2 linked regions of the Pseudolabrys taiwanensis genome follow. The protein of the gene in region 1 interacts with the protein of each later gene in a pairwise test. Links are inferred from orthologs where the notes say so. Each region holds a gene or a part of one and is shown on either strand. Other genes may lie near its edges. The genes, in order: ptsN and DW352_RS14355.

What was found.
Region 2: the proteins of ptsN (region 1) and DW352_RS14355 interact in binary tests that used the Escherichia coli proteins (3 or more experiments, as listed by UniProt). The link is inferred for Pseudolabrys taiwanensis from one-to-one orthologs.

What each region holds. Positions count from the first base shown.
Region 1 is NZ_CP031417.1:3,898,265-3,913,906, reverse strand. Bases 2,721-5,451 are described here. They hold ptsN (PTS IIA-like nitrogen regulatory protein PtsN), read right to left. Parts: upstream 4,453-5,451; coding sequence 3,988-4,452; downstream 2,721-3,987. Other genes in these bases: rpoN (RNA polymerase factor sigma-54), read right to left, coding at 5,014-5,451; DW352_RS18550 (BQ00720 family protein), read left to right, coding at 3,551-3,829; DW352_RS18555 (Hsp20 family protein), read left to right, coding at 3,056-3,481. Outside these bases: DW352_RS18565 (amidohydrolase family protein), read left to right, coding at 318-1,295; DW352_RS18560 (cell wall hydrolase), read right to left, coding at 1,423-2,532; more of rpoN, read right to left, coding at 5,452-6,534; lptB (LPS export ABC transporter ATP-binding protein), read right to left, coding at 6,664-7,698; DW352_RS18520 (LptA/OstA family protein), read right to left, coding at 7,808-8,464; LPS export ABC transporter periplasmic protein LptC, read right to left, coding at 8,464-9,207; DW352_RS18510 (ribonuclease D), read right to left, coding at 9,374-9,991; DW352_RS18505 (MBL fold metallo-hydrolase), read left to right, coding at 11,148-12,065; DW352_RS18500 (hypothetical protein), read left to right, coding at 12,176-13,054; DW352_RS18495 (SDR family NAD(P)-dependent oxidoreductase), read right to left, coding at 13,096-13,845; DW352_RS18490 (response regulator transcription factor), read right to left, coding at 13,988-14,674; DW352_RS18485 (response regulator), read right to left, coding at 14,658-15,014; DW352_RS18480 (response regulator transcription factor), read right to left, coding at 15,053-15,642. UniProt on the Escherichia coli protein: Seems to have a role in regulating nitrogen assimilation.
Region 2 is NZ_CP031417.1:2,992,195-3,008,294, reverse strand. The notes cover bases 7,754-10,942. They hold DW352_RS14355 (sensor histidine kinase), read left to right. Parts: upstream 7,754-8,057; coding sequence 8,058-10,742; downstream 10,743-10,942. Other genes in these bases: DW352_RS14350 (response regulator), read left to right, coding at 10,739-10,942; DW352_RS14360 (K(+)-transporting ATPase subunit C), read left to right, coding at 7,754-7,899. Outside these bases: DW352_RS14385 (ATP-dependent helicase), read right to left, coding at 1-1,467; DW352_RS14380 (DUF763 domain-containing protein), read left to right, coding at 1,693-2,961; DW352_RS14375 (K(+)-transporting ATPase subunit F), read left to right, coding at 3,393-3,482; potassium-transporting ATPase subunit KdpA, read left to right, coding at 3,492-5,195; potassium-transporting ATPase subunit KdpB, read left to right, coding at 5,213-7,285; more of DW352_RS14360, read left to right, coding at 7,297-7,753; more of DW352_RS14350, read left to right, coding at 10,943-11,428; DW352_RS27070 (hypothetical protein), read left to right, coding at 11,665-11,832; murA (UDP-N-acetylglucosamine 1-carboxyvinyltransferase), read left to right, coding at 11,987-13,276; DW352_RS14335 (phospholipase D-like domain-containing protein), read right to left, coding at 13,404-16,100. UniProt on the Escherichia coli protein: Member of the two-component regulatory system KdpD/KdpE involved in the regulation of the kdp operon. KdpD may function as a membrane-associated protein kinase that phosphorylates KdpE in response to environmental signals.

The sequences.
Region 1 (15,642 bases):
CGCCGGTTAGGGTACCGGCGCATACGCGGGCCGCGCGCGTTCCCTGCCGCGGCAAGAATTCGAGATTGGGGCCATAGCTCAGCTGGGAGAGCGCCTGCATGGCATGCAGGAGGTCAGCGGTTCGATCCCGCTTGGCTCCACCAACTTTGGCTCGTTTCGCGAGCTACGGCTGGCAAGCCCGATCCAACGAAGGCTTGCCCATTTCTCAACTTGAAAGCCGCTCCTCGTGGGCGGCTTTTTTATTGCGCCGGTGCTGACAGCGGCGGCGGCGACAATGCATGATGCGGGTCCCTTAACCGCCCCGAGAGACCAGCTTCATGCAAGGCAAGATCGCACTCGAAGAACATGTCGCCATCGAAGCGACGCTCAACGACTCCAAGGTCTTCGGGACGCATGTCTGGGACACGCTCGGGCCGCGCCTGATCGACGTCCAAGGGGCGCGGCTGCGCGAAATGGATCAGCACGGCATCGAGATGATGATCCTGTCGCTCAACGCGCCGGCGGTGCAGGCGATCCCGGACGTCAAGCGCGCCGTCGACGTCGCGCGGCAGGCCAACGACGCGATGGCCGCGGATGTCGGCAAGCATCCGGACCGCTTCGCCGGCTTCGCGGCGCTGGCGATGCAGGATCCGGAAGCGGCGGCCGCCGAGCTCACGCGCTGCGTCAAGGAACTCGGCTTCGTCGGCGCGCTGATCAACGGCTTCAGCAATGTCGGCAGCGCGGACAACGTCACCTACTACGACTTGCCGCAGTACCGGCCGTTCTGGCGCACGGTGGAAGCGCTCGACGTGCCATTCTATCTGCACCCGCGCAATCCGCTGCCGAGTTGGACCAAGTTCTACGAAGGCCACAACTGGATGCTCGGGCCGAACTGGGCCTTCGCCGCCGAGACCGCCTTGCACGCGCTACGCCTGATCGGCTCCGGCCTGTTCGACGAATGCCCGAACTTGAAGATCGTGCTCGGCCATCTCGGCGAAGGCATTCCGGTGCAGCTCTGGCGCATCGACGGCCGCAACGGCTGGATGAACGCGCCGCATAACTATCCGGCCAAGCACGGTGTCGCGCATTACTTCCGCAAGCATTTCTATCTGACGACGTCCGGCAACTTCCACACGCCATCGCTGATCAATGCGGTGACCGAAATGGGCGCGGACCATGTGATGTTCTCGGTCGACTGGCCGTTCGAGGATGTCGGTCAAGGCTGCGAGTGGTTCGACAAGGCGGAGATCGGTGAGGCCGAGCGCGCCAAGATCGGCCGCGACAATGCGGTGAAGCTGTTCAAGCTGAAGATTTAGAGCAGTTTGCGATTGGGTTGCCCCAATCTCCGCTCATTCCCGCGAAAGCGGGAATCCAGCAGGCCCTAACATACTTGCATCGTTGTGCTTGGTCCCCGCTTTGGCGGGGACGAGCGGCGGCTAGTGATTACCTCTTATTAAACGCCGCGGTCTGCGCCCTGGCCCAAAGCGGCTCATCCGAGCCGTTGCCCCAGGCATAGGGCCGGTAGAAATTGTGAATGCCGAAGCGCACGTTCTTCTTCATTTCACGTGCCCAGATCGGACGAACATAGACGGCGTGATAGTGCGTCGAGGTGCCGACGGCGGTTTCGTAAAGCTGTCCGTCGAGCGCCTGCTTGGCGATGCGGTTGGCCCGCGCCCATGCGCCGCGCTCGTGGATGGCCTTGCTCTTGCCGTCGCAGGCGAAGGTGAACTGGCAGGCGAGATGACGGTTCGCATTCTGATAGACGACGCCGCAGATGTCGTTGGGATAGAAGCCCGAAAAGGCCCGGTTGATGACCACCTGCGCCACGGCGATCTGGCCTTTGAGCGGCTCGCTGCGTGCCTCGAAATAAATCGCGTTGGCGAGGCAGCGTTCCGCCCGCGTCCGCGCGGTGCCTTCGAGCTTCAACCGTTCGGCCGGCGTCGGCGGCGCGACGCCCGGCGCGGGCGGCGGCAGCACGGCGATGAGATTGGGCAGCGATATCTGTCCCTCCGATGTCGCGCGCGTGGCCAGCATGCTGCTCGACGGCAGTGCGCCGGCGTCGGCGCTGGCGAGCCGATAAGACGCCGGCGACGCGCCGAACGCGACAGCGGGTTCGGGCTTGGCCGACATCATCGTGTTCGCCGATGCCATCGCAAACTCGATCGCGTCTTCGTGACGGACAGCGGCCAGTTCGGCGATCGCCGCACGTGGCGGCTTGGGCGCCGCCTGCGCGATGACGGGCGGTGCAATGCGGCCGAGCATTTCTTGCACGTCGGCGCGCGGGATCAGGACGGCGACTTCGGTCGGATAAGTTTTGAAGGATGGCAGCGAGAAGTTCTGCACGCCATCGATGACCGCATCGGGCAACTCGGCCACGGTCGCGCGTCCGTCGCGAATATAACGCGCGGCCGCTTCCACGACCGGTACGTTCATCAGATCGAGGGCGCTGATCGTCACCGCCAGCCCGGCGAAGCCGAAACAAAAACGCTTGGCAGCCTGAAAGATTTTTTCGTCGAACGTCAGCCCATACGGATCACTGTCGATACTTCGCATCAGCACTTGCAACCCCCACGATGCTGAACGAATTTTCGCTCGCGATATTAGCGAAGCTTTGAATGTTGCGACGCGCGTTTAGAAATTTTTGACCAAACAAGGCAAACGACGATGATTAATTTAACGATGTGCCATGGGTTTTTTGCGCGCTCGCGCGATGCAAGTACCGGTGTCGTGGCGCGTTCATGATTAATGCGCCGACTGTCCCGGATTGCGTCAGCACGTAAACCATGGCGCGTGGTCACGCCTGGTGCGTTAACCACCGCCACGTCGTGACGCGAACGTCCCGCGGTTGGTTTGGCTCGGGTGATGGGAGCGGCGTGGCGTTCGCTTGCCGGCCGGGGCGGGTCCCTGGCAGGCGCGCGGCGGCCCGCCAGGCCATCCGGGACGGATTTTCCCGTGTTCTTGAACCCTTAACCGGGGCGGCCCATATTAGGAACACTGGCGGGCAGGGTGCTCGCTGGATGGGGTGCCAAACGGGCCCCAAACGTCAAAGTCGCTTCAAGCGAGGGCTTTGAGACCAATGTCACGAGTTCCGTCCCTCTCCAGCCCGTTTTTGTTGGGTTTCGACGAAATCGAGCGATTGCTCGACCGCGTCGCCAAGGGCGCCGACGGCTATCCGCCCTACAACATCGAACGGCTGCCGCGTGACGGGAACAATCCTGAGCGTTTGCGCATAACACTGGCGGTCGCCGGTTTTACCAGGGATCAGCTCGACGTCTCCGTCGAGGAGAGCCAACTGGTGATCCGCGGGCGGCAGCAGGACGACAAGACCCGTCAGTACATCCACCGCGGCATTGCCGCACGCCAATTCCAGCGCACCTTCGTGCTGGCGGAAGGCATGGAGGTGCTGGGTGCTGACTTGAAGAATGGGCTGTTGTCGATCGATCTCATCCGGCCGCAGCCGGAGCGGATCGTGAGAACGATCGCCATCAATGAGTTGGAATGAACCCGCTGACGCACTCGTGAACAGGACTCGACCACGTCAAGCGTTACATCGAGGAAGGAGTCGAGGGCCATGACCAAGACCGACAAGATTGTTGAACTGGATGCCGTCCATCCCGCCCTGACGCAGGAAGCGCTTGCGCAGCTCGGCGACGGCCAACTTGCCTACGTCAAAGAAATTCGCTCCGAGGACGTCGCGGAGATGTTTCCCGAAGCGCCGACATTGCAACCGGGCATGACGCTGTTCGCGCTGCACGCCGCCGATGGCACGCCGATCATGCTGACCGATACGCGTGAAGCCGCTGTTGCCAACGCCTGGAGCCAAGAGCTCGAAACCGTGAGCGTGCACTAAGCGGATATGACCGCTGCCGTCGTGCCCGCGAAGGCGGGACGCATGACGACGAATGTCGCAAGTGACGAAAGCGCAGCCACAGTGCTGCGCTTTTTCTTTTCAGTTCTGAGGATAAGCCGCGGTGCATCGATCCCCGCCCGCGCGGGGACGACGTTTGTTCAAGCCGCCGCGCCGGTCGGCGGCATCGACAGCACGGCGTAGATCGCGTCGGCGTCGCGTGACTCACGCAGCTTGCGCGCAATGTCGCTATCGCGCAGCAGGCGCGCAACGCGCGCCAGTGCCTTGAGATGGTCGGCGCCCGCGGCTTCCGGCGCGAGCAGAAGAAACACGAGATCGACCGGCTGACTGTCCAGCGCTTCGAAATCGATGCCGCGCTCGAGCCGCGCGAACAAACCAAACAGCCGGCCGAGTTTCGGCAGCTTGCCGTGCGGTATCGCGACGCCATTGCCAACGGCGGTCGAGCCGAGCTTTTCGCGCTGAAGCAGGATCTCCAAAATCTCACGCTCGCTCTGACCGGTCAGCTCGGCGGCACGTGCCGCGAGCTCCTGCAGGGCCTGCTTCTTGTTGTTGACCTTGAGCGCGGGAATGACCGCGTTCGGTGCAACAAGATCGGTGAGCGTCAGGGACATGAGCGATGATCGTAAGAGACGGCGACGGTTTGCAAGGGGGGTTGTGGAAGGCGGCGGACCATAAGAGCGGCTCGCGACGGAAGTCAATGGGGCGGCGTTAGGCAATAGGTGCCGTTTTCCCGTGCATATTGTCGGCTACCGCTCATCCGCCACGGCGGGCTTGACTGTCCTTTTTCCGGCGTTTGTAGCGGCGCAGACGCTTTTCGATGCGATCGGCGGCCTCATCCGCGCTTTCATAAGCGCCGGCGGCCATACCCTCGGCTTCGAGGGTCGCGCCCGAGTCCAGACGTAATACGCAGTCGGTGCGGAAGCCGAAACCGTCACGTCCAATTGTGGCGTGGCCGGAATAACCACCGTTGAAATATTTCGAGGTTGCTTCTTCGACTCTTTCAGAGATGCGCTGTTGTAGCGCGGAGCCGACATTGATGTTCCGTCCCGAAACGCGCAAGGGCATGTGGCCATCTCCCTCTTGCCGGGCGGGCCTTCCGCCCGATTATGCCATCGCTAAATATTTGAGCGCAGAAACGTTCCTTGCGCAATGCGACGCAGGGTGGGTCATACCGCCGCCTGCTTTTCGCGCCGACGCTGTACCGAAGACGGAATCCGCATGGCTTCCCGATACTTGGCCACGGTTCGCCGCGCGATATCGATGCCGGCGCCGCGCAGCTTTTCCACGATTGTATCGTCGGAGAGAATGTCACTGACGGTTTCGCCGTCGATGAGCTGCCGGATGCGATGACGTACCGCCTCGGCCGAATGCGCTTCGCCGCCATCGGCCGAGGCGATGGAGGACGTGAAGAAGTATTTCAATTCGAAGATACCGCGCGACGTCGCCATGTATTTGTTGGCGGTGACACGTGACACCGTCGACTCGTGCATGCCGATGGCATCGGCAACCGTCTTCAAGTTCAGCGGCCGCAAATGCTGTACGCCTTTGGCGAAAAATCCGTCCTGCTGGCGAACGATCTCGCTTGACACTTTCAAGATCGTCTTGGCGCGTTGGTCGAGCGCGCGCACGAGCCATGTCGCCGTCTGCAGGCAATCGGCGATGTAGCTCTTGTCCTTGTCGTTCTTCGTGCCTTTGCTGACCTGCGTATAATAGCGCTGGTTGATAAGCACTTTCGGCAAGGTGTCGGAGTTCAGTTCGACTTGCCATGTGCCGTCGGGCGCGGCGCGCACCAGAACATCCGGTACGATCGGCTGTACATTGGTCGAGCCGAAGGCCAGTCCCGGTTTCGGATTGAGGCTGCGGATCTCCGCGATCATGTCGATAAGATCTTCGTCGTCGACGCCGCACACGCGCCGCAACGCCGGCAGATCGCGCTTGGCCAGAAGATCGAGATGCGCGACCAGCGCTTGCATCGCCGGATCGAAGCGATTGCGTTCCTTCAACTGCAGCGCCAGGCACTCAGTGAGATTGCGCGCGCAAGCGCCGGCTGGATCGAGCGACTGCAGAATGGCGAGAACGTCTTCGACCTCACGCAGCGAAGCGCCGAGCTTCTCGGCCACCGAGATGAGGTCGCCGGTGAGATAACCGGCCTCGTCCACCATATCGATCAAGTACTGGCCGATCATGCGGCGCGCCGGATCGGGGATCGCCAACGCCATCTGCTCGGCGAGATGAGCCGCCAGCGTCGTCTCGGCCGACACGAAGGCTTCGAGATTGTAATCGCCGTCCTCGGCGCCGCCCGAACCGGTGCCCGACCATTCCGAATAGGCCGGTGCCGGGGCCTCCGGCATTGCCGGCTTGTCGCCGCCGTCGTCCGGGAAGACGTTCTCGAGCTCGGTGCCCAGGCCCTGCTCCAGGGCGCTGCGGCTGGTCTCCAGCTCCTCGCCAATCCAGTCGGTGGCGGTGTCGTCCCGGGCCTCGACGGCGGGCTCAGGCGGCTCGGTGCCGGGAAAAGGGGTGTCGTCGTCGCTGCTGCGCTCGAGCAGCGGGTTGCGCTCGAGTTCGCCTTCCACATAGGCCACCAGATCGAGGCTGGAGAGCTGCAGCAGCTTGATGGCTTGCATCAGCTGCGGCGTCATCACCAGCGCTTGGGTCTGACGGAACTCCAGTCTTTGCGACAAAGCCATGGGGTTTCCCGGCGGAAACTGGTCCGATTCTTGCTAAGAAAAGGCTACACCAGTTCAGTCGGGTTGCGCCATGTGATTCCGCAGTGCGGGAATGCACAAATGTTGTGCATGCGGCCTGGGCTGCCGCAATTACAGGCGGAATTCCTCGCCCAGATAGAGGCGACGCACGTCCGGATTGTTGACGATGTCGTCGGGCGTGCCCTCCATCAGCACCTCGCCCGAGTAGATGATGTAGGCGCGGTCGGTCAGGCCAAGCGTCTCGCGCACGTTATGGTCGGTGATCAAGACGCCGATACCGCGATTGGTGAGGTGCCGCACGAGCTGCTGGATGTCGCCGACGGCGATGGGATCGATGCCGGCGAAGGGCTCGTCGAGCAGCATGTAGCTCGGCCGCGTCGCCAAAGCGCGCGCGATCTCGACGCGGCGGCGCTCGCCGCCTGACAGCGCGATGGTCGGTGTCTTGCGCAGCCGCGTGATGTTGAACTCTTCGAGCAGCGCGTTGAGATCCGCGTCGCGGCGGCGGCGGTCGGGCTCGACGACCTCGAGCACCGCGCGGATGTTTTCTTCGACATTGAGGCCGCGGAAGATCGACGCTTCCTGCGGCAGATAGCCGATGCCGAGACGCGCGCGCTGGTACATGGGCAGCGGCGTGACGTCGTAGCCGTCGAGCTCGATGCGGCCTTTGTCCGCCGCGATCAGCCCGGTGATCATGTAGAACACGGTGGTCTTGCCGGCGCCGTTGGGGCCGAGCAGGCCGACCGCCTCGCCGCGCCGGACATAGAGCGTGACGCCGCGCACGACCTTGCGCGTGCCGAAGCTTTTCTCGACGCCATGGGCGGCGAGATAGGCATGGCGCGCCTGCTGCTGCTGGCCGCCGCCGTCGCGGCGCGGCTGCGCGGTGGCCGGGCGCTGTTGTGGGGCCGGCTGTTGCGCCGGCCGCGCCTGCTGCGGCTGCGCATAAGCGTGACCTTGCCCCGGTTGCGGTTGCGGCTGCGGCTGCGCGTAAGCGTGGCCGTGCCCCGGCTGGGGCTGCGCGTAGCCATGCGCCTGTTGCTGCGCCGCCTGCCGCGCGAGCGCCGCCTGCTGCGTGCGCACCTCGGCCGGCGTCAGCCGCCTCCGGGCGGGCGCCGGGCGCCGGCGCTGGAACAGCGAAAGGATATTCACTGGTCTACCTCGCAGCGCATCGGCCGGTTCGGCGCTATCCCCGCGAGCCGCGAGGCATTCAAGAATAGCTGATTCCGCGACGAAGGGCGCGGGCCCCTGGCGCGCGATGTCAATTGGTGTTCCGTCCCGGCGCCGGGCGGGCCGGCTGTTGGCCCGGCGTCGCGCCCGGCTTTATGTCGGTGCTGCCCGGCAGGAACAAGCCCTGCACGCGGCCGCCATTGCCCTTGCCGGATTCGACCCGCGAAACGCCGGTCGCCATGTCGACGACGAGCTTCTCGCCCCGCAGGACATTCTGGCCCTGGGTCATGATGACATTGCCCGTGAGCGTGACGGTGTTGGTCTTCATGTCGAAGATGCCGAGCTCGCCGGTGGCGGTCTGCTCCTTTTGGGTCACCACCACCTGGCCATGCGCCTCCAGGCGCTTGATGCGCTGCTCGCCGTTCGGGCCGGGCGTTGCCGCCGTCATCGTCTTGTTGTCTGTGGCCTTGCTGCCGTCGGTGGCGTTGTCCTGCTCATAAAAGACGATGAGCCGCTTGCAGCGCAGGCCGGTATCGCCTTGCTTCACGCGCACATCACCCGTGAAAGTCGCGACCTTTTCCTTGTCGCGCACCTCGAGCGTCGCCGCCTCGATATGCACCGGCTGATCGCGGTTCTGCGAAAAGCCCTGCAATGCATTGGGCGGGCCCTTCGAGGCCTGGGATTGCGGTTGCGCCAAAGCGGCGCCCGCGGCCGACAGACTCAGCAGAAGAATAAGCGCGCGAAGCATCATTTCTTCGCGGCCTTTTTCTTGGCCTCGTCGCTGAGCAGCATGTCCATGACAACGCCGCCGTGAAACCGCACGAGATCGCCGTTGTCGACGATCTCCAGCTTGTTGGCGTTGAGCGTTCCCTGCAGCATTTCCAACTCGACCGGCTTGTCGGAGACGACATGACCCTTGCGGGTGTCGATCGTCGCCTCGCTCAGCTTTCCTTTATAGCCGTTCGTCGAGGACAGGAAGATGTCGCGCTGAAGCTGCAGAATCTCGGTCTTCGAATTGTAGAGGCCGGTTGCGGCCGTCATCAGCATCGAGGTCTTGTCTTGCATATCCATTTTCGCGCGGATGCCGCGCAGTTCTATGAAGTCGGGTTTGGTCATATCCTGCGCCGCGGCGTCCGCCGAGAGTTCGTAGGCGCGGGAGTCCTGCGTGAAGCCGGACAGGCGTGGCTTCTCCATTGTGACCTTGGTGCCCGAGACGATCAGATCGCTGATGTCGATGGGCAGCTTGGCGAGCATGCGTAAAGGATTGAGATAGGTAACCAGGAACAGCAAAGCGAGCGTTGCCACCACGGTGATCGGAATGGCAATGCGCAGGACGCGGACCAATTGGCTGTGCCGGCGCGCGGCGCGGAAGGCGCGGTCGCTGTCGCGGCTGCTCATCGTCCAATGCGAGCGCGCCGTCTGCGGGTCGGTCCGGGCTGTAATCACACGGTTCATCGTGATGGCGCGGCTGCCTGACATTCGATCGAGCATACGGGCATCGGTTTAGCGGTCCTCGACCCGAGCGCCCGCGCTTCGCTGGCTGTTCAATGCGTTGGAAGTCCCGCCCCCGCAACGCAACATGACCGATGAATATGGCCCATCGGCGGCAATGACGACGAGGCATCGGGCCGCGGCCGGTCCGAATACGCCGCCCAATCTACACCGAATGCGAGAAAATGTCCTGCTCGGCCCAGCCGGCGAGGTCGAGTCGCACCCGATCGGGCAGGAACCCGAAGCAGGCAGCCGCCAGCGCCGCGCGGCCCTCGCGCGCGAGCATGACGTCCAGTTTTTCCTTCAGCGCATGCAGGTGCAGCACGTCGGTGGCGGCATAAGCCACCTGGGCGTCCGTGAGCGCGTCGGCGCCCCAATCGGACGACTGCTGCTGCTTGGACAGGTCGACGCCGATGAGTTCGCGCGCCAGGTCCTTGAGGCCGTGCCTGTCGGTGTAGGTGCGCACGAGGCGCGAGGCGATCTTGGTGCAATAGATCGGTTCCGGCATGACGCCGAAGGTCTTGGCCAGGATGCCGAGGTCGAATCGCGCGAAATGGAACAGTTTGAGCACCGATTTGTCGGCCAGCAGGCGCTCGATATTGGGCGCGCGCGTCTGGCCGGCGCCGATCTGCACCACGTCGGCCGAGCCGTCGCCGGGCGAAAGCTGGACGACGCAGAGGCGGTCGCGGTTCGGGTCGAGACCCATGGTCTCGGTGTCGATCGCCACGGAGCCTTTGTAGGCGGAGAGGTCCGGCAGGTCGCCGCGGTGCAGGCGGATGGTCATGGGCGATGGATACTGACCGGGCGGAACAGATGCAAGCCGCCGTCCCAAAAACAAGAAGCAGCCCCGCGAGGCCGCTTTGCCGGTCGTTTAATGCCCAGGAGAGGAATGTCCCTGCCGCACTTAAAACAGAATAAAATCAATTATTTGAGACGCGTTAGGCTAAGTCCTTCGTACCGCCATGGTCGACCAAGAGCCGATCCAATTCGCCCCCAACCGCACGCCCGAGTCCTGCGGGATCCTGATATCCCCGTAATGGCCGGGCCCGGAGGCGCCACTTTCATTGTGCGCTTCATAGCCGGCCCCCGACGGGCTCCAGCCTCAGCGCTAGCCAAGCGACCTGGGACACACCGGATTGATACTGAAGGGCATCAGCCAAAGCGGCGCTGGCCGCAGGAAGGGGCTCCGGGCTGCCCCGACCCATACTCATCGCTCCGTTGACGGTTCGGCGGCGCGGTGCAGTCGCGTCAAACAAGCAGCAACTAAAGGGCGACCGGGTGACCCCGGCCTCCCTGCCAAAAGGTTTTGCCGATCCGAGACGGCCGACGGCGTGGCACTCCGGGTTTGAGCGCATGTGCAGGTCTTCAAGTTTTGCCGGTTACCGGCAAAGCTCTGCCCGCGGCAGATAAAGTCTCCCTCGGGACGTCCACCAAGTTTGAGCGAAAGGAAGCAAACTGAAGGGGGCTCGTGTCGTATCGAACAATCCTACGGGTGCAATACTCACGAAACGACATAGATAAATTGTCTGCCAAACAGCTTGACTGAGCGCTCGATGCCTTCGTTCCTCATCAAACGAAGCGACTGCATCTAGTCAGCCGTAACGAGCGCCCCGGACTCGAATCGACAACCAGACCGTTATCAGCCGCGGAGCATTGCCGGCTGACTTTGATATCATTGCGGCTTCGTCCAGTGTGACCACGTTCGTCACGTTCCACCGCGAGTATTTCTGGCGAAACTGGTGCGGCGCGAATTGTCTAACCGTGCGGCTTTCAATCCATGCATTCATATTAGCTAGTACGAACATGCACGCGGACGGCGCAAATGACACGACCTATGCCGTGGTATGGTTTGTCCTCTCCCTCGATCCAATCGACCGCGAAGACGCCTCCACATAGCGTCGCCGTTGCCGTGTTTAAGGCGGCGGTCAGAGGATCGAAACATGCAATTGGACACAATCAAAAGCCCCGGTGGATCGGGGTCCGAAGAGTTGGTCCCATCGCGCTACGCGGTGCGGGTCGGTGACATTGAAGTGCTGGTGGTCAGTGATGGCGTGCTCCCACTGCCGACGCAGATGTTGGGACACAACGCCGACCCGGCCGTGCGGTCGGCCTGGTTGAAGGAAATGTTCCTGCCGCAGAAGGCATTCGACTGGGCGCTGAATGCGGTCCTGGTACGCAGCGGCGACAAGACCATCCTCATTGACGCTGGGCTGGGATCCGACCCAGACCTCCACCTGCCGCGGGCCGGGCAGCTGATCAACCGACTGCAAGCCACCGGCATTGATCTTACGTCCGTGACCGACGTGGTGCTGACACACATGCACATGGATCACGTTGGCGGGTTGCTCGTCGAGGGCGTGAAGGATCGGCTGCGTCCGGACCTGCAGATCCATGTGGCGGCTGCCGAGGTCAAATTCTGGGAGGCGCCCGATTTCTCCCACACCGCCATGCCGCCGGGATTCCCCGACGCGCTTCGGGCGGCGGCCAAGCAGTTCACGAAGGTCTACCACAACCATCTGCGGCAGTTCGATGAGGAGCACGAGGTCGCGCCAGGTGTCGTCGTCCGTCGCACCGGCGGCCATACACCCGGGCATAGCGTGGTCCGCGTGGCGTCCGGCGGCGAAGCACTGACGTTCGCCGGCGACGCTGTGTTTGCGGTCGGGTTCGAGCAGCCTGACTGGTACAACGGCTTCGAACACGATCCGGAAGAAGCGGCGCGCGTCCGCATCCGTCTCTTGCGCGAGTTGGCCGGCACCGGCGAGATGCTGGTGGCCACTCATCTGCCGTTCCCCTCAGTCGGCCATGTGGCAGTCGACGGCGATCACTTTCGGTGGGTGCCGGTGTTCTGGGACTACTGACTGTTTGTCGCATCGCAGCCGTACGAAGGCGTGGGCTCATCGCGTTGATGAGTTCACGCCCTGCTGCGGCGCGACCTTTGATTCTGACAAGTACGGACGGAGAAAGCGCCATGGCCGCTAGACCGACAAGGATTCTGCTTCAGACGACGATTCCGACAACCGAGGATGACTGGTCGATCAAGCGGTTCAGTCGGCTTGCGGCGCTCCTGAGCAGCGCGCGCGATGAGGCGGGCAATACGCTATATGACGTGACAGTGCGGGATCGCGAACCGCCGGGGCGGCCCGATCCGATACTCTCGACGATCGATGCCGGCAACGTCGATCAGTTGTGGCTGTTCGCCGTCGACAGCGGTGACGGGCTGACGCCAGAAGACTGCGCGGCGATCTCCCGGTTCCGCGCGCGGGGCGGCGGGCTGCTGGTCACGCGCGACCACATGGACCTCGGGTCTTCCGTCTGCACACTCGGCGGCATTGGCAAGGCGCACTACTTCCACACGACCCATGCGGACCCGGATCCGGCACATCACAAGATCGACGATCCGTTCACGAGCCACATCTCCTGGCCGAACTTCCACTCCGGTGCGAACGGCGATTATCAGGCGATAGAACTTATCGGCCCGCCCCACCCAATTCTCGCGAACGAGACATCACCGACAGGGGCGATCCGCTTCCTGCCCGCTCATCCGCACGAAGGCGGGATCGGCGCGCCCGAGGGAGAAGCTGCGCGCGTGATCGTGCGAGGAACGAGCAAGGTCACCGGCGCCCGCTTCAACATCGCCGTCGCCTTCGAGGCGGGCAAGTACGGTGGTCCCGGCCTCGCGCAGAGTACCTTTCATCACTTCGCCGACTACAACTGGGACACGCGGTCGGGTTGCCCGAGCTTCGTGACCGAGCCGCCGGGAGACGGAATGCAGCGCTTTCCCGAAGCGTTGGCCGACACGCAACGCTACGCTCTCAACGTCGCGGCCTGGCTCTCGGGCCGGCGCTGACGCCGGTCCGAGGGGGGAGGACATCGTTCAATTGGCCTCGGTCACACAAGGCTGATGCCGCCATCGACGGCGAGATTGACCCCCGTAACGAAGGTGCTATCGGCCGATAATAGGAACATGGCAGCACGCGCGAGCTCTTCGGCTTCGCCCAATCGCCCCAGCGGAATCGTTTGGGCCACTTGCCGCTCGAAGTCAGGCAGAGCGTCGGCCGCGACACCAAGTTTCTTGATGATCGGCGTGGCCGTCGGCCCTGGGCTGAGCACATTCACGCGAATGCGCCTGTCCTTGAGCTCTAGTGCCCAGCTTCGGGCGAAAGCTTCCACCGCTGCCTTGCTGCCGGCATAGACCGCATGCCCCGCCAGCACCTTACGCGCGGCAATGGAACTGGTTAGCAGGATCGCGCCACCGTCGCGCAGCATTGGTACGATCTTTTGTACGCCAAAGAACGTGCCGCGCGCATTCGTGAAGAACTGCGCATCGAAATCCATGGGGCGGACCTCGGGACTGGCCTGGATGAGATTGATCCCTGCGTTCGCAACATAAATGTCGGCGCCGCCGAACCGCTCCGCCACCAGCGCGGCGACGCGATCGTGCGTCGCAAGATCGCTGACATCGCCGGAAAGACCGGTCGCACGACCGCCGAGCGCCGTGACGGCGGCTTCCACGGCATCCGCCCGACGGCCGACCACCACCACCTCGGCGCCCTCTGCGACCAACGCTTGCGCAATGGCGAAGCCAATTCCACTGTTGCCGCCAGTGATGACGGCAACCTTGTTCGAAAACCTCTTCATGCGAGTCTCCATCTGTGAGCGGCAAGCCGGCGCCTGATGGCGCTCAGACTCCACTCCCGATCGAGACTGGTCGATTGGCTCGAAGCATGGGGCGACCTAATCATTGGTTTAGCCCCATCGTGCCTCGACACGTTCGATTTGCTTACGGTTGAGTTGCGCGCCCCTTGATGTCGCCGGGCAGCACCTCCCAGGCGCGAATGAGCTCGCCGACCGAAGCAGCCTCCATCTTGCGCATGACGTTGCCCCGATGGAGTTTCACGGTCACTTCACTGATGCCAAGATCGAAGGCTATCTGTTTGTTGAGCCGTCCGCGCGCCACCTCCGCCATCACTTCCCGCTCGCGCGGCGTGAGCGTTTCAAGGCGTCTGACCGTGCTCTGCACGACCGCGGCTCTGGCTCTGTCGGCGGCATCGCGCTCGATCGCGGCAATTACCGCATCCAACAATGTCTGATCCCGGACCGGCTTGGTCAGGAAATCGACGGCGCCCGACTTCATCGCCTGCACAGTCATCGGAATATCGCCGTGGCCCGTCAAGAAGATGATCGGCTTGGTGCTCCCTTTATCCGTCAGTTGACGTTGTAGATCGAGGCCGCTTGCGCCAGGCATGCGGACATCGAGGATGAGACACCCGGGCAGGTCAAGAACATCGGCCTCGAGAAACTCCCGCGTCGAAGAAAAACACATCGGCTGCATTCCCGCCGAGAGAAGCAGCTCCTGAAGCGCCTCACGAACTGCGAGATCGTCGTCAACGATAATGACCAGCGGATCGTCCCCCTTGCGCTCAGACTTGGACGGCGTCTTTCTCCGAACCTCACCTTGCTCCGTCATCGTCATCTCCAACTGTTACGCGTAAGGCGTCACCGAGAGCTGCCAATAAAGTGGGCCCGTCAAAGGGCTTACGAAAGAAACCGCTGATGTCCTTTGCATTCGCGCGCTTCTGATCGCCGATTTCATGTCGGCCCGTGATCAGGAATACCGGCAGATCCGGCCGGGCCTTTTTCGCGAGATCGAGAAGTTCGAAGCCGTCTATGACAGGCATGCCGATATCGGTGATGAGGCAGTCGATCTCCGACAGTCCGCCGTCCAATAGCGCTTTGGCCGAGGCGAACGTGCGCACCGAATAACCGGCCGATTCGAGCAGGTTCTCCAGCGACTCCAGAAGCCTCATGTCGTCGTCGACGACGGCAACTGTTCCTTTGCCACTGTTCACCGGTCGCTCCTCTCCGCGCGGCGCGAATGAGTGACCGGAATCTGGAGCTTCTCAGCCATGCGCACGAGATCAGCGAGCGAGGCAGCCGCCATTTTCTGCATTACATTCCTTCGATGGACCTGGAGCATGACCTCGCTGATGCCCAGCTCTGCCGCTGCTTGCTTGTTGAGAAGGCCGCTGACGACCAGCGGCAGGACGTCCCGCTCGCGAGGTGTTAGCGTCTCGTAATGCTCCCGGATATTCGTCAACTCGGCGCGCTCAATCCGCGCATGCCGGTCCTGCGACAGGCAGGTGCGTACGGCCGCTAGCAAATCTTCGTCGCTGAAGGGTTTGGTCAGAAAGTCGACAGCGCCGCTCTTGATCGCGCGTACCGACGACGGGATATCGCCGTGCCCGGTAATGAAAACGATCGGTGGATGGTCGCTGCCGCCGATCTGCTTCTGCAATTCGAGGCCATTGATATCAGGCAGCTCCACGTCGAGGATAAGGCTCGCCGGCAAATCGGGCTTGTCGGCCTCCACGTATTCGCCCGCCGACCCATAGGCAACGGCGCGTATGCCGTGCGCCTCCAACAGCTCGCTCAGCG
Region 2 (16,100 bases), 910 kb from region 1 along the record:
GCCGATGGTCTCCTCGAAATCCGGCCAGTGCTTCACGGCCGCTGCCGGCGGCTTGAAGCCGGCAATGGCGGCGACGGGATCGCCCATCTCGTTGATGCTGTCGAGCAGGCGGCCGGCCGTGCCCGGTCCGATGCCCGGCATTAGCTGCGACACGCGGAAGCCGGCAACGCGGTCGCGCATGTTCTGCGCCCAGCGCAGCATCGCCAGCACGTCCTTGATGTGCGCGGCTTCGAGAAACTTCAGGCCGCCGAATTTCACGAAGGGGATGTTCTTGCGCGTCAGCTCGATTTCGAGGCCGGCGCTGTGGCTGGAGGTGCGGAACAGCACGGCCTGCGATTTCAGCGTGATGCCGGCCTCGCGGTTCTCCAGGATCTTGGCGACGATATAACCGGCTTGCGCGACATCGTCGGCGACGTTGACCAGCAGCGGCCGGTCCGCCGATGGCCGGTCCGACCACAGGTTCTTGGTGAAGCGTTCGGCGGCGAGCTCGATCACCGCATTGGCGGCGGCGAGGATCGGCTGGGTCGAACGGTAGTTGCGTTCGAGCGTGACGACCTCGGCCTTCGGCGTGAAGTGGCCGGGAAAGTCGAGAATGTTGCGCACGGTGGCGGCGCGGAAAGAGTAGATGGACTGCGCGTCGTCGCCGACCACGGTCAGCCCGCGTCCGGTCGGCTTCAGCCCGAGCAGGATCGATGCCTGCAAGCGGTTGGTGTCTTGATATTCGTCGACCATCACGTGATCGAAGCGCGATGCGATCTCCTCGGCGATCGCGCCTTCCGTCATCATCTGCGCCCAGTAGAGCAGCAGATCGTCGTAATCGAGCACGTTCTGCTTCTGCTTGGCTTCGACGTAAGCGCCGAACAGGCCGCGCAGTTCGGCTTCCCATTCCGCGCACCAGGGATAATAGCGCTGCAGCACTTCGGCGAGCGGCGTTTCGGCATTGACGCTGCGCGAATAGATGGCGAGGCACGTGCCCTTCATCGGGAAACGCTTGTCCATCTGCGACAGGCCGAGTTCGTGCCGCACGAGGTTCATCAGGTCGGCAGAATCCTCGCGGTCGTGGATGGTGAAGACCTGTTCGATGCCGATCATCTGCGCGTATTCGCGCAGCAGCCTCGCGCCGATGGCGTGGAAGGTGCCGGACCACGACAGCGACGCCGCGAGCGGGGCGCCTTGCGCGCCGAGGATTTGCGCGGTGATGCGCTCGACGCGCCGCTGCATCTCGGCGGCCGCGCGGCGCGAAAAGGTCAGCAGCAGGATGCGGCGCGGATCGACGCCGCCGAGAATGAGATGCGCCACGCGGTGCGCCAAGGTGTTGGTCTTGCCCGAGCCGGCGCCGGCGATGATCAAGAGCGGCGGGGCGTCGTTGAGGAACTCGCCGCCGTGCTCAACCGCGCGGCGCTGCTCGGCATTCAGCTTGGCGAGATAGGACGCCGGAGCAGCCTGACGATTCGAGCTAAGTTCCAGATTTTGCAGGCTCTTTCCCCATTGCTCAGCACGGCCAGTGTATCGTACAAAGCATGAACGAAGGGTTTTGTCGATTGCGACCGATCATGGGTTCGTCGCCGTAGGGTGGGTTAGGCGCGCGGCGCCGTAACCCACCATCGAGCGCTTCGGCGAATTCAGCCGGTGGGTTACGCGCCTTCGGCGCCAACCCACCCTACGAAGCGGCGAAAGGGAGAGGCTTTATTCATGGCGCGCCGGGCCGGAAGTGCCGATCTGCCGCTGCACGGCGGTCACGTGCCGCCGTGGCTGGCGGCGCGCATGACGCGGCTCGGTGCGGTGATGACGCAGGCCATCGTGCACCATTACGGCCGCGACGAGTTCCTGCGCCGCATCGCCAATCCTTTCTGGTTCCAATCCTTCGGCTGCGTGATGGGCATGGACTGGCATTCGTCCGGCATCACCACCAGCGTCATCGGCGCGCTCAAGCGCGGCCTCGCGCCGCTCGCCGGCGAACTCGGCATTCATGTCTGCGGCGGCCGCGGTGCCAAGTCGCGCGAGACGCCGCAGCAACTCGTGAATATCGGCGAGCGGCAGGGCTTCGACGGCGCGGGGCTGGCGCAGACGAGCCGCCTCGTGGCCAAGGTGGACAGCGCGGCGGTGCAGGACGGATTCGATCTCTATCTGCACGGCTTCTTCGTCACCGACGACGGCAAGTGGACCGTGGTGCAGCAGGGCATGAACGGCGACAAGCGCCAGGCGCGCCGCTATCACTGGCTGTCCGAGGGACTGACCAGCTTCTTCGACGATCCGCACACGGCGATCGACGGCAAGGGGCAGGGCGAGATCGTCAACCTCGCCGACAAGCGCGCGCAAGGCTCGCGCAACGCGCAGCTCGACCTGTTGGCGTCGCTCGGGCCGGACAAGATCGCGCGCGAGTTCGCATCGCTCGGCGGCGAGCCGGCGCCGAAGCCTGAGCCCGCGCAGCTCGCCTTGCCGCATCTCGTCATGCCGGCGCACCACGACGTGCGCGAGGACGACGTGATCGCCCGCCGCCTGCGCGGCAATCTCGCCGCCGCCGCCGATCGCGGGCCGAAGGACTTTTCCGAATTGCTGCTCACGCCCGGCGTCGGCGCGCGCACGGTGAAGGCGCTGGCGCTGGTGGCCGAAGTCGTGCACGGCGCGCCATGCCGCTTCAGCGATCCCGCGCGCTTCTCGCTCGCCCATGGCGGCAAGGATCGGCATCCGTTCCCGGTGCCGCTCAAGGTCTATGACGAGACCATCGGCGTGCTGAAGTCGGCCGTGCAGAACGCCAAGCTCGGCCGTGAGGAAGAGCTGTCGGCCTTGAAGCGGCTCGACGATCAGGCGCGTCTGCTCGAAGCGCGCGCGGAGGGGCCGTCGGTGGAGGGCTTCATCGCGCAGGAGATGGACGCCTCTCCGACCTATGACGGCCGCTCGGTGTTCGGCTGGGAAGCCGAGTTGCGCGCGGCCTCGCCGAAGCGGCGGCGCAGCGTGTGACGCGGCTGAAGCCATTTATGATCAAGCTGATCCAGTCTCCGTTCATTCCCGCGCAAGCGGGAATCCAGCGCCGTATTGCAACTCTTATATGTTTGGCCCGGGGGTCCCGCTTTCTCGGTTACGAGCAGTATTGGTCAATCCACGACCATGAAACATGTTCGCGCGGTGCAAGTTCGCCGTCTTTCAAGCCGCCAGTCATAAACCCGGCATAAAGGCCGTGGCGCCGCGGCATCATCTTTATTTCCTCTTGATGTGGCGCAAATCCATTCCGCATCGCTTCTTTACGGTCGGACTTCTATTTCGAAGCTCGCTCCAGAACCTTTGAAAGGGAACGTTTTATGCTCGATCTCGTCGTTCTTGCCCTCGGTATCGCCCTGTTCGCGCTGACGTTCGGTTACGCCATCGCCTGCGACCGCCTCTAAAGGTGCGCCATGCCCATCGACTATTCGCTCGCCGCCCTCGTGACCATAGGGCTGCTGATCTACCTCACCTATGCGCTGCTGCGCCCTGAGCAATTTTAGGGGGTGACCATGACCGTCATCGGTTGGGTCCAGATTGTTCTGTACTGCGCTATCATCGTCGCGCTCACGCCCATGCTGGGCGCCTACATGACGCGCGTCTTCAACGGCGAGCGCACCTTCCTGTCGTTCGCGCTGCGGCCCGTCGAAGTGGCGCTCTATCGCGTCGGCGGTATCGACGAGAAGAGCGAGCAGGGCTGGCTCACCTACACGGTGGCCATGCTGCTGTTCCATGTCGCCGGCTTCGCCATCCTCTATGCGTTGATGCGGCTGCAGGGCGTGCTGCCGTTCAATCCAGCCGAAATGACCACGGTGCCGCCGGATCTCGCCTTCAACACGGCGGTCTCCTTCATCACCAACACCAACTGGCAGAACTACGGCGGCGAAAGCACGATCTCCTATCTCGTGCAGATGCTCGGCCTGACGCACCAGAACTATCTGTCGGCGGCGACCGGCATCGTCCTCGCCGTCGCGCTGGTCCGCGGCTTTGCCCGCGCTTCGGCGAAGACGGTCGGCAATTTCTGGGTCGATGTCACGCGTTGCACGCTCTACATCCTGCTGCCGATCTGCGTCGTCTACACGCTGTTCCTGGTGTGGCAGGGCATCCCGCAGACGCTCGGTCCCTATGTCGATGCAACGACGCTGGAAGGCGCCAAGCAGACTATCGCCGTCGGCCCGGTCGCCTCGCAGGTCGCGATCAAGATGCTTGGCACCAATGGCGGCGGCTTCTTCAACGCCAACGCCGCACATCCGTTCGAGAACCCGACCGCGCTGTCGAATTTCGTGCAGATGCTGTCGATCTTCGTGCTCGGCGCCGCGCTGACCAACGTGTTCGGCCGCATGGTCGGCAACCAGAAGCAGGGCTGGGCGATCCTCGCCGCGATGGGCGTGCTGTTCCTCGCCGGTGTCGTCGTCTGTTACTGGGCCGAGGCGAGCGGTACCAACATCCTGAGCTCGCTCGGCCTGACCGGCGGCAACATGGAAGGCAAGGAGGTCCGCTTCGGCATCGTCGCCTCGGCGCTGTTCGCGGTGATCACCACCGCGGCCTCCTGCGGCGCCGTCAACGCCATGCATGACTCGTTCACCGCGCTCGGCGGCATGATCCCGCTCATCAACATGGAGCTCGGCGAGATCGTCGTCGGCGGCGTCGGCGCCGGCCTCTACGGTGTGCTGCTGTTCGTCATCGTCACCGTGTTTGTGGCGGGCCTGATGGTCGGCCGCACGCCGGAATATGTCGGCAAGAAGATCGAGGCGCGCGAGGTGAAGATGGCGATGCTCGCCATCCTGATCCTGCCGCTGATGATGCTCGGCTGGACCGCGATCGCCGTCGTCTATCCGCCGGCGGTGGCGTCGATGGCCAATGCCGGGCCGCACGGCTTCTCCGAGGTGCTCTATGCCTACACCTCGATGACCGCGAACAACGGCTCGGCCTTCGCCGGCCTCACCGGCAACACCTTCTTCTACAATCTGTCCGGCGCGGTCGCGATGTTCATCGGCCGTTTCTGGATGATCGTGCCCGCGATGGCGATCGCCGGCGCGTTGGCGGCCAAGAAGTCGGTGCCGCCGTCGCTCGGCACTTTCCCGACCACCGGCGGCCTGTTCGTCGGCCTGCTCGTCGGCGTCATCCTCATCGTCGGCGGTCTCACCTTCTTCCCCGTTCTCGCGCTGGGCCCCATCGTCGAGCATCTCGCGATGCTGGCCGGCAGCGTCTTCTGATCTCGGAGTAACGACCCATGGAAGTCTCCAAACTGCGCAAGCGGATGCCGGCGTCCACGCTGCTGGATCCGAAAATCGTGATCCCGGCGATCGGCCAGTCGTTCGTCAAGCTCGACCCGCGCACGCTGGTAAAGAATCCGGTGATGTTCGTGCTCGAGATCGTCACGCTGCTGACGACGGTTCTGCTCGTGCGCGATCTCGTTGCCGGCGGCCAGTCGATCGGTTTCGAGTTCCAGATCGTGCTGTGGCTGTGGTTCACCGTGCTGTTTGCCAATTTCGCCGAGGCGGTCGCCGAAGGCCGCGGCAAGGCGCAGGCCGATACATTGCGGCAGACGCGCACGCAGACGCGCGCCAAGCGGCTGCAGGCGGCCGGCAATGCCGATCGTTATGACACCGTCGCCGCCGACGAGTTGCAGGCCGGCGATCTGGTCGTGTGCGAGGCGGGCGATGTCATCCCGGGCGACGGCGAGATCATCGAGGGCGTCGCTTCGGTCAACGAAGCGGCCATCACCGGCGAATCCGCGCCGGTGATCCGCGAGTCCGGTGGCGACCGCTCGGCCGTCACCGGCGGCACCACCGTGATCTCCGATCGCATCGTCATCCGCATCACCTCGTCGCCCGGCTCGTCCTTCCTCGATCGCATGATCAAGCTGGTGGAAGGCGCCGAGCGGCAGAAGACGCCGAACGAGATCGCGCTCACCATTCTGCTGGTTGGCCTCACCATCATCTTCGTGTTCGCGACCGCGACCATCCCGAGCTACGCGGCTTATGCCGGCGGCGCCATCTCGGTGGTCGTGCTGGTGGCGCTGTTCGTGACCTTGATCCCGACGACGATCGGCGCGCTGCTCTCGGCCATCGGCATCGCCGGCATGGACCGCCTGGTGCGCTTCAACGTGCTCGCCATGTCCGGCCGCGCGGTTGAGGCGGCCGGCGACGTCGACACGCTGCTGCTCGACAAGACCGGCACCATCACCTTCGGCAACCGGCTGGCGACCGAGATCATCCCGGTGCCGGGCGTCACCGAGCGTGAAGCCGCCGAAGCCGCCTTGCTCGCCAGCGATGCGGATGAGACGGCGGAAGGCCGCTCGATCATTACGTTGGTGCAGGACAAGTATTACGTCCGTCGCCAGGTGGTGCCGGCCGAGGCGAAGTTCATCGCGTTCTCGGCGATGACGCGTCTGTCCGGCGTCGATGTCGGCGCGCGCCGGCTGCGCAAGGGCGCCGTCGATGCCGTGCTCAAGTTCGCGCGCGAACAGGCGGGCCAGGATGTCGCCGAGCCGCCGGCCTTCCGCGCGGCGGTCGACAAGATCGCGCGCGCGGGCGGTACGCCGCTGGGCCTCGCGGAGAACGGCCGCATCCTCGGCGTCATCCACCTCAAGGACGTGGTGAAGCCGGACGTGAAGGACCGCTTCGCCGCCCTGCGCCGCATGGGCATCAAGACGGTGATGATCACCGGCGACAACCCGGTGACGGCGGCCTCGATCGCGTCGGAAGCGGGCGTCGACGACTTCATCGCCGAGGCGACGCCCGAGGACAAGCTGCGCTACATCCGCAACGAACAGACGCATGGCCGATTGATCGCGATGTGCGGCGACGGCACCAACGACGCGCCCGCGCTGGCGCAAGCCGATGTCGGCGTCGCCATGCAGAGCGGCACGCAGGCGGCGCGCGAAGCCGGCAACATGGTCGACCTCGACAGCGATCCCACCAAGCTCATCGAGGTGGTGGAGATCGGCAAACAACTGCTGATGACGCGCGGCGCGCTGACCACGTTCTCCATCGCCAACGACGTGGCGAAGTATTTCGCCATCATCCCGGCGATGTTCGCCGCGTTCTATCCGCAGCTCGGTGTGCTGAACATCATGGGTCTGTCGACGCCGCAGAGCGCCATCCTGTCGGCGATCATCTTCAACGCGCTCATCATCATCGCGCTCATCCCGCTAGCGCTCAAGGGCGTGAAGTATCGGCCGATCGGCGCCGCCGCGCTGCTGCAGCGCAATCTGGTGATCTACGGCGCCGGCGGCATCATCCTGCCGTTCATCGGCATCAAGGCCATCGACATCGTCGTCACGGCCTTGCACCTCGCTTGAGGAGAAAAAGAATGTTGAAGGAAATCCGCCCGGCCATCGTCTTCGTCGTCGGCCTGACGATCATCACCGGCCTCATCTATCCGCTCGCCATGACCGGCCTCGCCGGAGCGCTCTTTCCGTATCAGGCGCAAGGCAGCCTGATCGAGAAGGACGGCAAGGTGATCGGCTCCGCGCTCATCGGTCAGTCTTTCGCGGCAGACAAATACTTCCACGGCCGTCCCTCGGCGACGACCGGCCCCGACCCGAAGGATCCGACCAAGAGCGTCGGGGTGCCTTACAACGCGGCGAACTCCGGCGGCTCCAATCTGGGTCCGACCAGCAAGGCGCTGGCGGACCGCGTCAAGGAGGATGTCGAGACTCTGAAGAAGGAAAATCCTTCGGCAGCGGTCCCGGTCGATCTTGTCACCACATCGGCGAGCGGCCTCGATCCCGACATCTCGCCGGCGGCGGCTCTGTTTCAGGTGCCGCGTATCGCCAAGGCCCGCGGGCTGACGGAGGCCAGCGTGAGCGCGCTGGTGCAAAGCCAGACGCAGGGCCGCTGGCTCGGGCTTCTCGGCGAGCCGCGTGTGAATGTGTTGAAGCTTAACCTCGCCCTCGATGCGATGAAGTCGTAGGCTGGCGCGCCAGATCGCGTTCTCCGCGTCATGGCCGGGCTTGTCCCGGCCATCCACGTCTTCTTCCTTCTGTCGTTGGAAGACGTGGATGCCCGGCACAAGGCGGGGCATGACGGCGTCGTTGGACGCGCTTACGGAGGCAGTCTTCAAGGGACCATATGGCGAGCGACGAGACGCAAAGAGCTTCGCCGGATGCGTTGCTGGCCCTGGTCAAGAAAGAAGGCCGGGGCCGGCTGAAGATTTTTCTGGGCGCGGCGCCGGGCGTCGGCAAGACCTACGCCATGCTCACCGCCGCGCACAGCGAGCGCGCGGGCGGGCGTGACGTCGTCGCCGGCCTGATCGAGACGCATGGCCGCCGCGAAACCGAGCAGCTTGTCGTCGGTCTCGAGGTGCTGCCACGCAAGTCGATCGTCTACCGCAACCAGATCGTGCACGAGTTCGACATCGATGCCGCGCTGGCGCGGCGGCCGAACCTGCTGCTGGTCGATGAGTATGCGCACACCAATGTGCCCGGCAGCCGGCATCCCAAGCGCTGGCAGGACGTCGACGAACTGCTCAATGCCGGTATCGACGTCTGGACCACGCTCAACATCCAGCATCTCGAAAGCCTCAACGACGTCGTCCAGAAGATCAGCAAGGTGCGCGTGCGGGAGACCGTGCCCGACACCGTGTTCGACAAGGCGGACGAGGTCGTGCTGGTCGACTTTCCGCCGGACGAACTGCTCAAGCGTCTGGCCGAGGGCAAGGTCTACGTCCAGGACACGGCCGCGCGCGCGGTCGAGCATTTCTTCAAGCCGCAGAACCTGACGGCGCTGCGCGAACTGGCGCTGCGGCGCGCCGCCGAGCGGGTCGATGCGTCGCTGATCGAGCGCATGCAGGCGCAGGCGATCGAAGGGCCATGGGCCGCGGGCGAGCGCATTCTCGCTTGCATCGGCCCCGACCCGATCTCGCCGACGGTCGTGCGCACCGCCAAGCGCATGGCCGACCTGATGGATGCGCCGTGGATGGCGGTGACGGTCGAGCGGCCGGGGACGGTGCTCGACAACGTGCAGCGCCAGCGGCTCGACGACGCGATGGCTTTGGCGCAGAGCCTGGGAGCGGAGACGCAGACGCTCACGGGGCCGGATCTGCCGGCCGAGCTGCTGCGCTTCGCCAAGTTCGAGAACGTCACGCAGATCGTCATTGGCCGCTCGCGCGGCGGCTTCTTCAACGAGCTGTTGCGGCGCTCGCTGCCGCACGAGCTGGTGCGGCGTACGCAAGACATCGCCATTCATCTGGTGACGCGTGAGTCGGAGGCGCCGGCGGAGCCGGGCAAGCGCCGCTGGCGGTGGCTGGCGCCGCGCCCGTTGCACTTCATCTATGCGACGCTCGCGGTGGCGGGGGCACTCGGCGTCGGCGAGGTCCTCACCTCGCTCACGCCGCTTCCCAACCTGTCGATGATCTTCATGCTGGCGGTGCTGTTCACCGCCATCAACTTCGGCATCTGGCCGGCGATTTATGCCTCGCTTCTGTCGTTCGCCGTCTACAACTTCTTCTTCATCCCGCCGCTCTACACCTTCACCGTCGCCGAGCCGTACGAACTGCTCGCGCTCGTCATCTTCCTGCTCATCGCCGTCGTGTCCTCGGCCATGGCCGGCCGCGTCCGCGATCAGGCGCGCGTGGCGGCAAACCGGGTGCGTGCGATGCGCCGGCTTTACGAGTTCACCCGCCGCATGTCGGGGCTTGCGACGCAGGATGCGCTGGCCGAAGGCGCGGCGAGCGAGATCCACGCCAGTCTGGCGCGGCCGGTCGTGGTGCTCCTGGCGCAGGGCGACGAATTGGCGCTGACCGCTGCGTGGCCGCCGGAGGACGAACTCGACGCCGCCGCCGCGACCGCGGCGCGCTGGGCCTTCAGCCATGGCGAGCCGGCCGGTGCCGACACCGGCACCTTGCCGATCATCCCATGGTACTTCGTGCCCCTGCGCATCGGCGACAAGAGCCTCGGCGTCATCGGCGTCGGCAAGGAAGGCGACACGGGCCCGCTCGATTCGGAAGCGCGCGCGTTGCTCGATACCCTGTCGGAGCAGACGGCGGCGGCGCTCGACCGGGCGTCGCTCGCGCGCGAGATGGTCAACGCGAGGACCGCCACCGAAACCGAACGCGTGCGTAACACCTTGCTGGCATCGATCTCGCACGACTTCCGCACGCCGTTGTCCTCCATTCTCGGCGCGGCGACGAGCCTGCTGGACTACGGCGACAAGCTGGACGGCGCGACCAAGAAGGACCTGCTCGGGCAGATCAAGCAGGAGACCGAAGACCTCGACGAGATGGTGCGCAATCTGCTCGCCATCACCCGCATCGATGCCGGCGCGCTGGAACTGCGGCGTGACTGGATCGATCTACGGGACGTCGTCGACCGGGTCGTCGGTGCGGCGCGCCGCCGCGGCGCACGCCAGACGATCGCAGTCGAGCTGCCCGCCGACCTGCCGCTGGTAAGGGCCGATGCGACCCTGGCCGAGCAGGCGATCGGCAACGTCGTCGCCAACGCGCTCGTCTATACGCCGAAGGAAACGCGTGTCGTGATCGATGCCATTGTCAGCCCGGATCGCGTAACCTTGCGCATCGCCGACGATGGCCCCGGCATTGCGCCGGACGTGCTGCCGCATATCTTCGACAAGTTCGCCAAGGGAACGGACCACAGCATGACACGCGCCGACGGCAGCCAGAGCACCGGCCTCGGCCTCGCCATCGCCAAGGGCATCATGGCGGCGCATGGCGGCGCGATCGACGTCGAGACCCCGGTTGCCGGCGGCCGCGGCGCACGCTTTGCCTTGGCCTTCCCGCGCGAGCAGGCCGGGGCATGAGCGCGAAGACCCGCGTCCTGGTCGTCGACGACGAGGCGGCGATCCTGCGCTTCCTCAAGCCCGCGCTCGAGGCCAACAATTACGAGATGGCGAGTGCCGGCACGGTGGCCGAAGCGATCAAGCGCATCGCCGCGGATACGCCGGACATCGTGCTGCTCGATCTCGGGTTGCCGGACGGCGACGGCAAGGATGTGATCCGTCGTGCGCGCGAATGGTCGGACGTGCCGGTCGTCGTCTTGTCGGCGCGCGAGCGCGAAGCCGAGAAGATCGAGTCGCTCGATCTCGGCGCCGACGATTACGTCAACAAGCCGTTCAACATCGGCGAGCTGATGGCGCGCATGCGCGCCGCGCTGCGGCACCGCCTGCAGCGCAAGGCGGAGATCCCGGTGCTGCGCGTCGGCGATCTCGAGGTCGATGCGGTGCGCCGCCGCGCGACGCGCGCCGGCGCGGAGTTGAAGCTGACGCCGAAGGAGTTCGAGCTGTTGTCGTTTCTGGCGCGCCATGCCGGGCGCGTCATCACCCACAAGCAGATCCTCGCCGCGGTGTGGGGACCGGCGCATACCGAGGATACGCAATATCTGCGCGTCTATATCGGCCAGCTGCGCCAGAAGATCGAAGAGAAGCCCGACGACCCGCGCATCGTGCTCACCGAGCCGGGCATCGGCTACCGCATCGCGGAAAGCTGAGGGCCGGGCGGCGGCGGCAACAACGCCGCCTAAAGCCGCGGAAGCGACTGGTGCTGCCGGAGTGGATTGAACACTCGACCTCCTCATTACCAATGAGGTGCTCTACCACTGAGCTACGGCAGCGAACGGGCGGCCCCGAACGGGTCCGAACCGCGGCGTTACTGCCACACGCTCCCCCGTGACGCAAGGCAAAGGCGCGCCTTGCGCGCCCGCCGGCGCCTTGGATAAGTGAACTCATGGCGACCACCGGCAATAAAGGTAAACCGGACCCCCGCAAGGAGCGGCTCAAGGCGGCGCTCCGGGAGAACCTGCGCCGGCGCAAGGCGCAGGAGCGGGGCCGGGAAGAGGCGACAGGGGCCGAGGCCCCCGAATCGGGTGCGGAGGCCGCCGATTCGGCCAAGTAGCACCGACCGGCCTACCGCTTGGCCGGAGTTTCGCCGTATTTGCCCGGCGTTCCTGGTAACCCCCGCGTAATTTCGGGCTTTGCAGGCGGGCGGCCCCGGTCCATAGATCGGCCAGGCTGAGGAAAAGCCGCTTTACGCAGCGCGGGGCGACAAGATGGATCGGATACGCATCGTCGGCGGGCAGCGTCTGAACGGAACTATTCCGATTTCCGGCGCCAAGAATGCCACGCTTCCTTTGATGATCGCGGGGCTGCTCACCGACGAGCCGCTCATTCTGGAAAATGTGCCGCGGCTGGCCGACGTCATCCAGCTCCAGCGCATCCTCGGCAATCACGGCGTCGACGTGATGATCAACGGCAAGCGTCTGGGCGACGACCCCAACGCCGGCCGCACGATCACGCTGTCCGCGAAAACCATCGTCGACACCACCGCGCCCTATGAGCTCGTGTCGAAGATGCGCGCCAGCTTCTGGGTGATTGCGCCGCTGGTCGCGCGCATGGGCGAAGCCAAAGTCTCGATGCCGGGCGGCTGCGCCATCGGCACCCGCCCGGTCGACCTCCTCATCATGTCGCTGGAGAAATTGGGCGCCGAGATCGAGATCGAAGGCGGCTATGTCATCGCCCGCGCCAAGAACGGCCTGCGCGGCGGCGAGATCGCCTTTCCCAAGGTCACTGTCGGCGGCACGCATACCGCGCTGATGGCGGCCTCGCTCGCCCGCGGCACCACCGTGATCGAGAATGCGGCGCGCGAGCCGGAAGTGGTCGACGTCGCCGACTGCCTCAACAAGATGGGCGCCAAGATTTCCGGCGCCGGCACCTCCCGCATTGTCGTGGAGGGCGTCGCCAAGCTGTCCGGCACGCGTCACGCCGTGCTGCCCGACCGTATCGAGACCGGCACCTATGCCATGGCCGTCGCGATGGCCGGCGGCGACGTGCTGCTGCAGAACACGCGGCCCGATCTGTTGCAGTCGGCGCTCGACGTGCTGACGGAGGCCGGCGTCACGATCACGCCGACCAACGAAGGCATCCGCGTCGCGCGCAACGGCGCCGGACTCAATCCGGTGCAGGTGACGACGCAGCCGTTCCCCGGCTTCCCGACCGATCTGCAGGCGCAGTTGATGGCGCTGATGACCAAGGCCAAGGGCACCTCGCACATCACCGAAACGATCTTCGAAAATCGTTTCATGCACGTGCAGGAACTGGCGCGTCTCGGCGCGCGCATCTCGCTCGACGGCGACACCGCCACCATCGAAGGTGTCGCCAAGCTCAAGGGCGCGCCGGTGATGGCGACGGATCTGCGCGCGTCGGTGTCGCTGGTGATCGCGGGCCTCGCCGCCGAAGGCGAGACCATGGTCAACCGCGTCTATCATCTCGATCGCGGCTTCGAGAAGCTCGAAGAGAAGCTCGGCGCCTGCGGCGCGGCCATCGAGCGGATCAGCGACTGAGCGAACTCCCGTAGGGTGGCTAAGGCGGCGCAGCCGCCGGGCCCGCGACCGGGGTCTCAAACAAGCAGACTTTGAGGAGGTGGGCACGGTGCGCAACGCGTGCCGTTGCCCGCCCTAAAGAGAGGCTTCACAAGGTCTCGAGATATTCCTCGATACTGACCTTGACCATACCGCGCGGCGCCGCGCCCTCCGCGGTTGCGAGCTCAACTCCGGACGGAGCCGAGTCGATATCGTCGGTCGCCAAGTTGGCCCAGTCGTGTTCGAATACGTTGGCGAAGTAGTTCGCGAGCTTTTCATCCTCGAACAACAGGCTGGCGTCGCGGTTGAGCGACACGCCTTGCTCCGACCAGTTCTGGCTGCCGATCATCACGCGCTGGCGGTCCACCACGATGCCCTTGGTGTGGCAATTGCGCTGGACGCGGATGGCGCTCATGTCGAAGCCGAAGTCCTGGAGCGCCTCCAGGTTCTTGCGCGCATCGGCCTTCATCAGCAGGCGAAAGATGACGCGCACGTTGACGCCGGCGCGCTGTTTGTCGAGCACGGCGGACATCAGTTCGCGTAGCTTGGCGTGGTTCGGCTTCGGCGTGTTGAAAGTCTGATTCTGGATCAGCAATTCCTCCTGCGCGCTCTCGATGAGCGATAGAACGTGCTCATGGTAGTTGTCCGGCGTGAGCAAAGGCTGGACGTCGAACTCGCGGGTTTCGATCAAAGGCTCGAAATACTTGAACGCGGCCGCACGCTCCGTGGCGGTCGGCATGAACATTTCGGCCGGCATCAAAAGGTCGGGCAGGATCATCGCCTCTTCGGCGCCGCCGATATTGTGATCGTAATCGTTGCGAAGGTACTTTTCGAAGTCGGCGGCGAGCCCCGGATGGTCGACGATGGCGTGCCATTCGCGGTTATATTCCGACAGCCATGATCGCTTCCACGGCAGCGCCAGTGGGTTTGCCGGCGGCTGGTTCGACGATTGCCAGTTGCCGCTCGACAGCCAGAACGACGACTTGTCGCGGACCGCGACCTTGATGTGATAGGAACTCGCGACCCAGCCGTTCACCGCGCCGATTTTGACCCAGGCGACCTTGAATTTGTCGCCGAGCGCGGCTTCCAGCTCATCCACGACCTCTTTGTCTTTGAGATCGTTGGCCTTGGTGCCGCTGCCGACGCTTTGCCCCGGCTGGATTGTCAGCAGCATCTCCTTGAAGCCCCGGACGGTGCCGGCATTTTTGACCGCATCGACGATATGCGGGGCGCCGAAGTCGTACATGCCGACGGTCAAGGTCTTCTTCGTGCCGTCGAGGAAAGCCGAGAGCTGCGTCCATCCCGCGTCGGGGCTTAAGTGCGCGTTGACCGTCATGGACGCCTTTACCCGTTGCAGACCGGGGCTTGGCGGCGGCGTATAGGTGATCTCCTCGACGCTCGGCAGATTGAGCGCCAGCGCCTCGCGCGCCGGCACGCCTTGGTCGGCGAGGATCAGCTCTTCGATGGTGGGATCGCTGACCTGAACCTTCAGGCCGCCATAGCTCGCCGGCAATTCCTCGACGCCGGCCACGCGAAGGTCGGCGTTGCTCATCTTCTTGCGGACGGTGACGACGAGGGCGCGTTCGCTGGTGATGCGGCCTTTGTCGAACACGTAGCCGAGCCGCACGCTCATGACATTGCCGCGTTGGCCGAGTTCGGCGCGAGCGGCGGCCAGGACCTCGTTCGGGCTCTTGCCGGTGGTGGCTGGCGTTGGCGGCGTCGGCGCCTCTGGTGGCGCTGCGGGCAGCGGTGACGGGGCCGCGGCAGGTGGCGCTGCCGCAATCGACGGCGCGGCCGGTTTGCCGCCGACGTTCACCGTGACCGTCAACGGTATGGTCCATGTGGCGGAGCCATCCTCGGCGACGGTCGCAGTCATGGCGGCTTGCGGCGGCGCCTGCGTGGCGGCTTCGCGCGGGGAACCGATGACGAGCGGCACGACATCCTGCGATGGCGCGAGCATCTCATTGAACAAAGTCCGATGCGCATCGGTGCGGAGTTGATCGCGCAGATGCTGGATGAGGCGGCTGATGCGGACGCCTTCATTCGCCTCCCACTTGATGCGGTCTTCGCCCATCCACGACTGCCAGGGCTGGCCGTCGACCGCCATCGGTCGTCCATCGGCCGTCTTGGCGTAGACGCCCGAGTGATGCAGCGCGACGATTTCCCACCGGTCGTTGAAGACCGGAGCGCCCGACGAGCCGGGCGCCGTATCGGTCTTGTAGTGCAGGAACTGCGGCAGGACGTCGACGATCTGGTTCTCGCGCAGGCTGAGCTGTTTTGGCTCGCCGCTCGGATGCTGGATGATGTTCGCCCATTGCGCGGCGATGGCTTTGCCTTCGTCCTCCGAGAGGAGGTTATAGCCATAGGTGGAAAGATCGCGGCCATCGCGTGACCGGGCGCCGACAGCGACGCAGGCGTAGTCGAGGTCACGGTCGGCGTAAAAGAACTTGTCGGGATCGAACGTGAAGTTGACACCTTGCGTGATGGTGCCGTCTCCGCGTCGTTCGTAATTGAATTCGGCGAGCGAGTTGCGCGCGACGATCGGGTCGCCGAGAACGTGATGGTTTGTAATGAGCAGGCGCGGCGACACCATGAAGCCGGTGGCGTAGCCTGCCGGACGGCTGTCGCGCACGCTGATCCAGATGCGCGCGATCGTGTTGGCGACGCGGAGGCCTTCCGCGAGGAACGCCACGCCCATGAGGTCGCTCGCACCGATCTGGCGTTCGAGAGCGATCTCGGGTGGCAACCCCGCCGTCTCACCGGCCATGACTGTCGACAAGGCTTCGACGGTCGGCGTGCCGTCGGC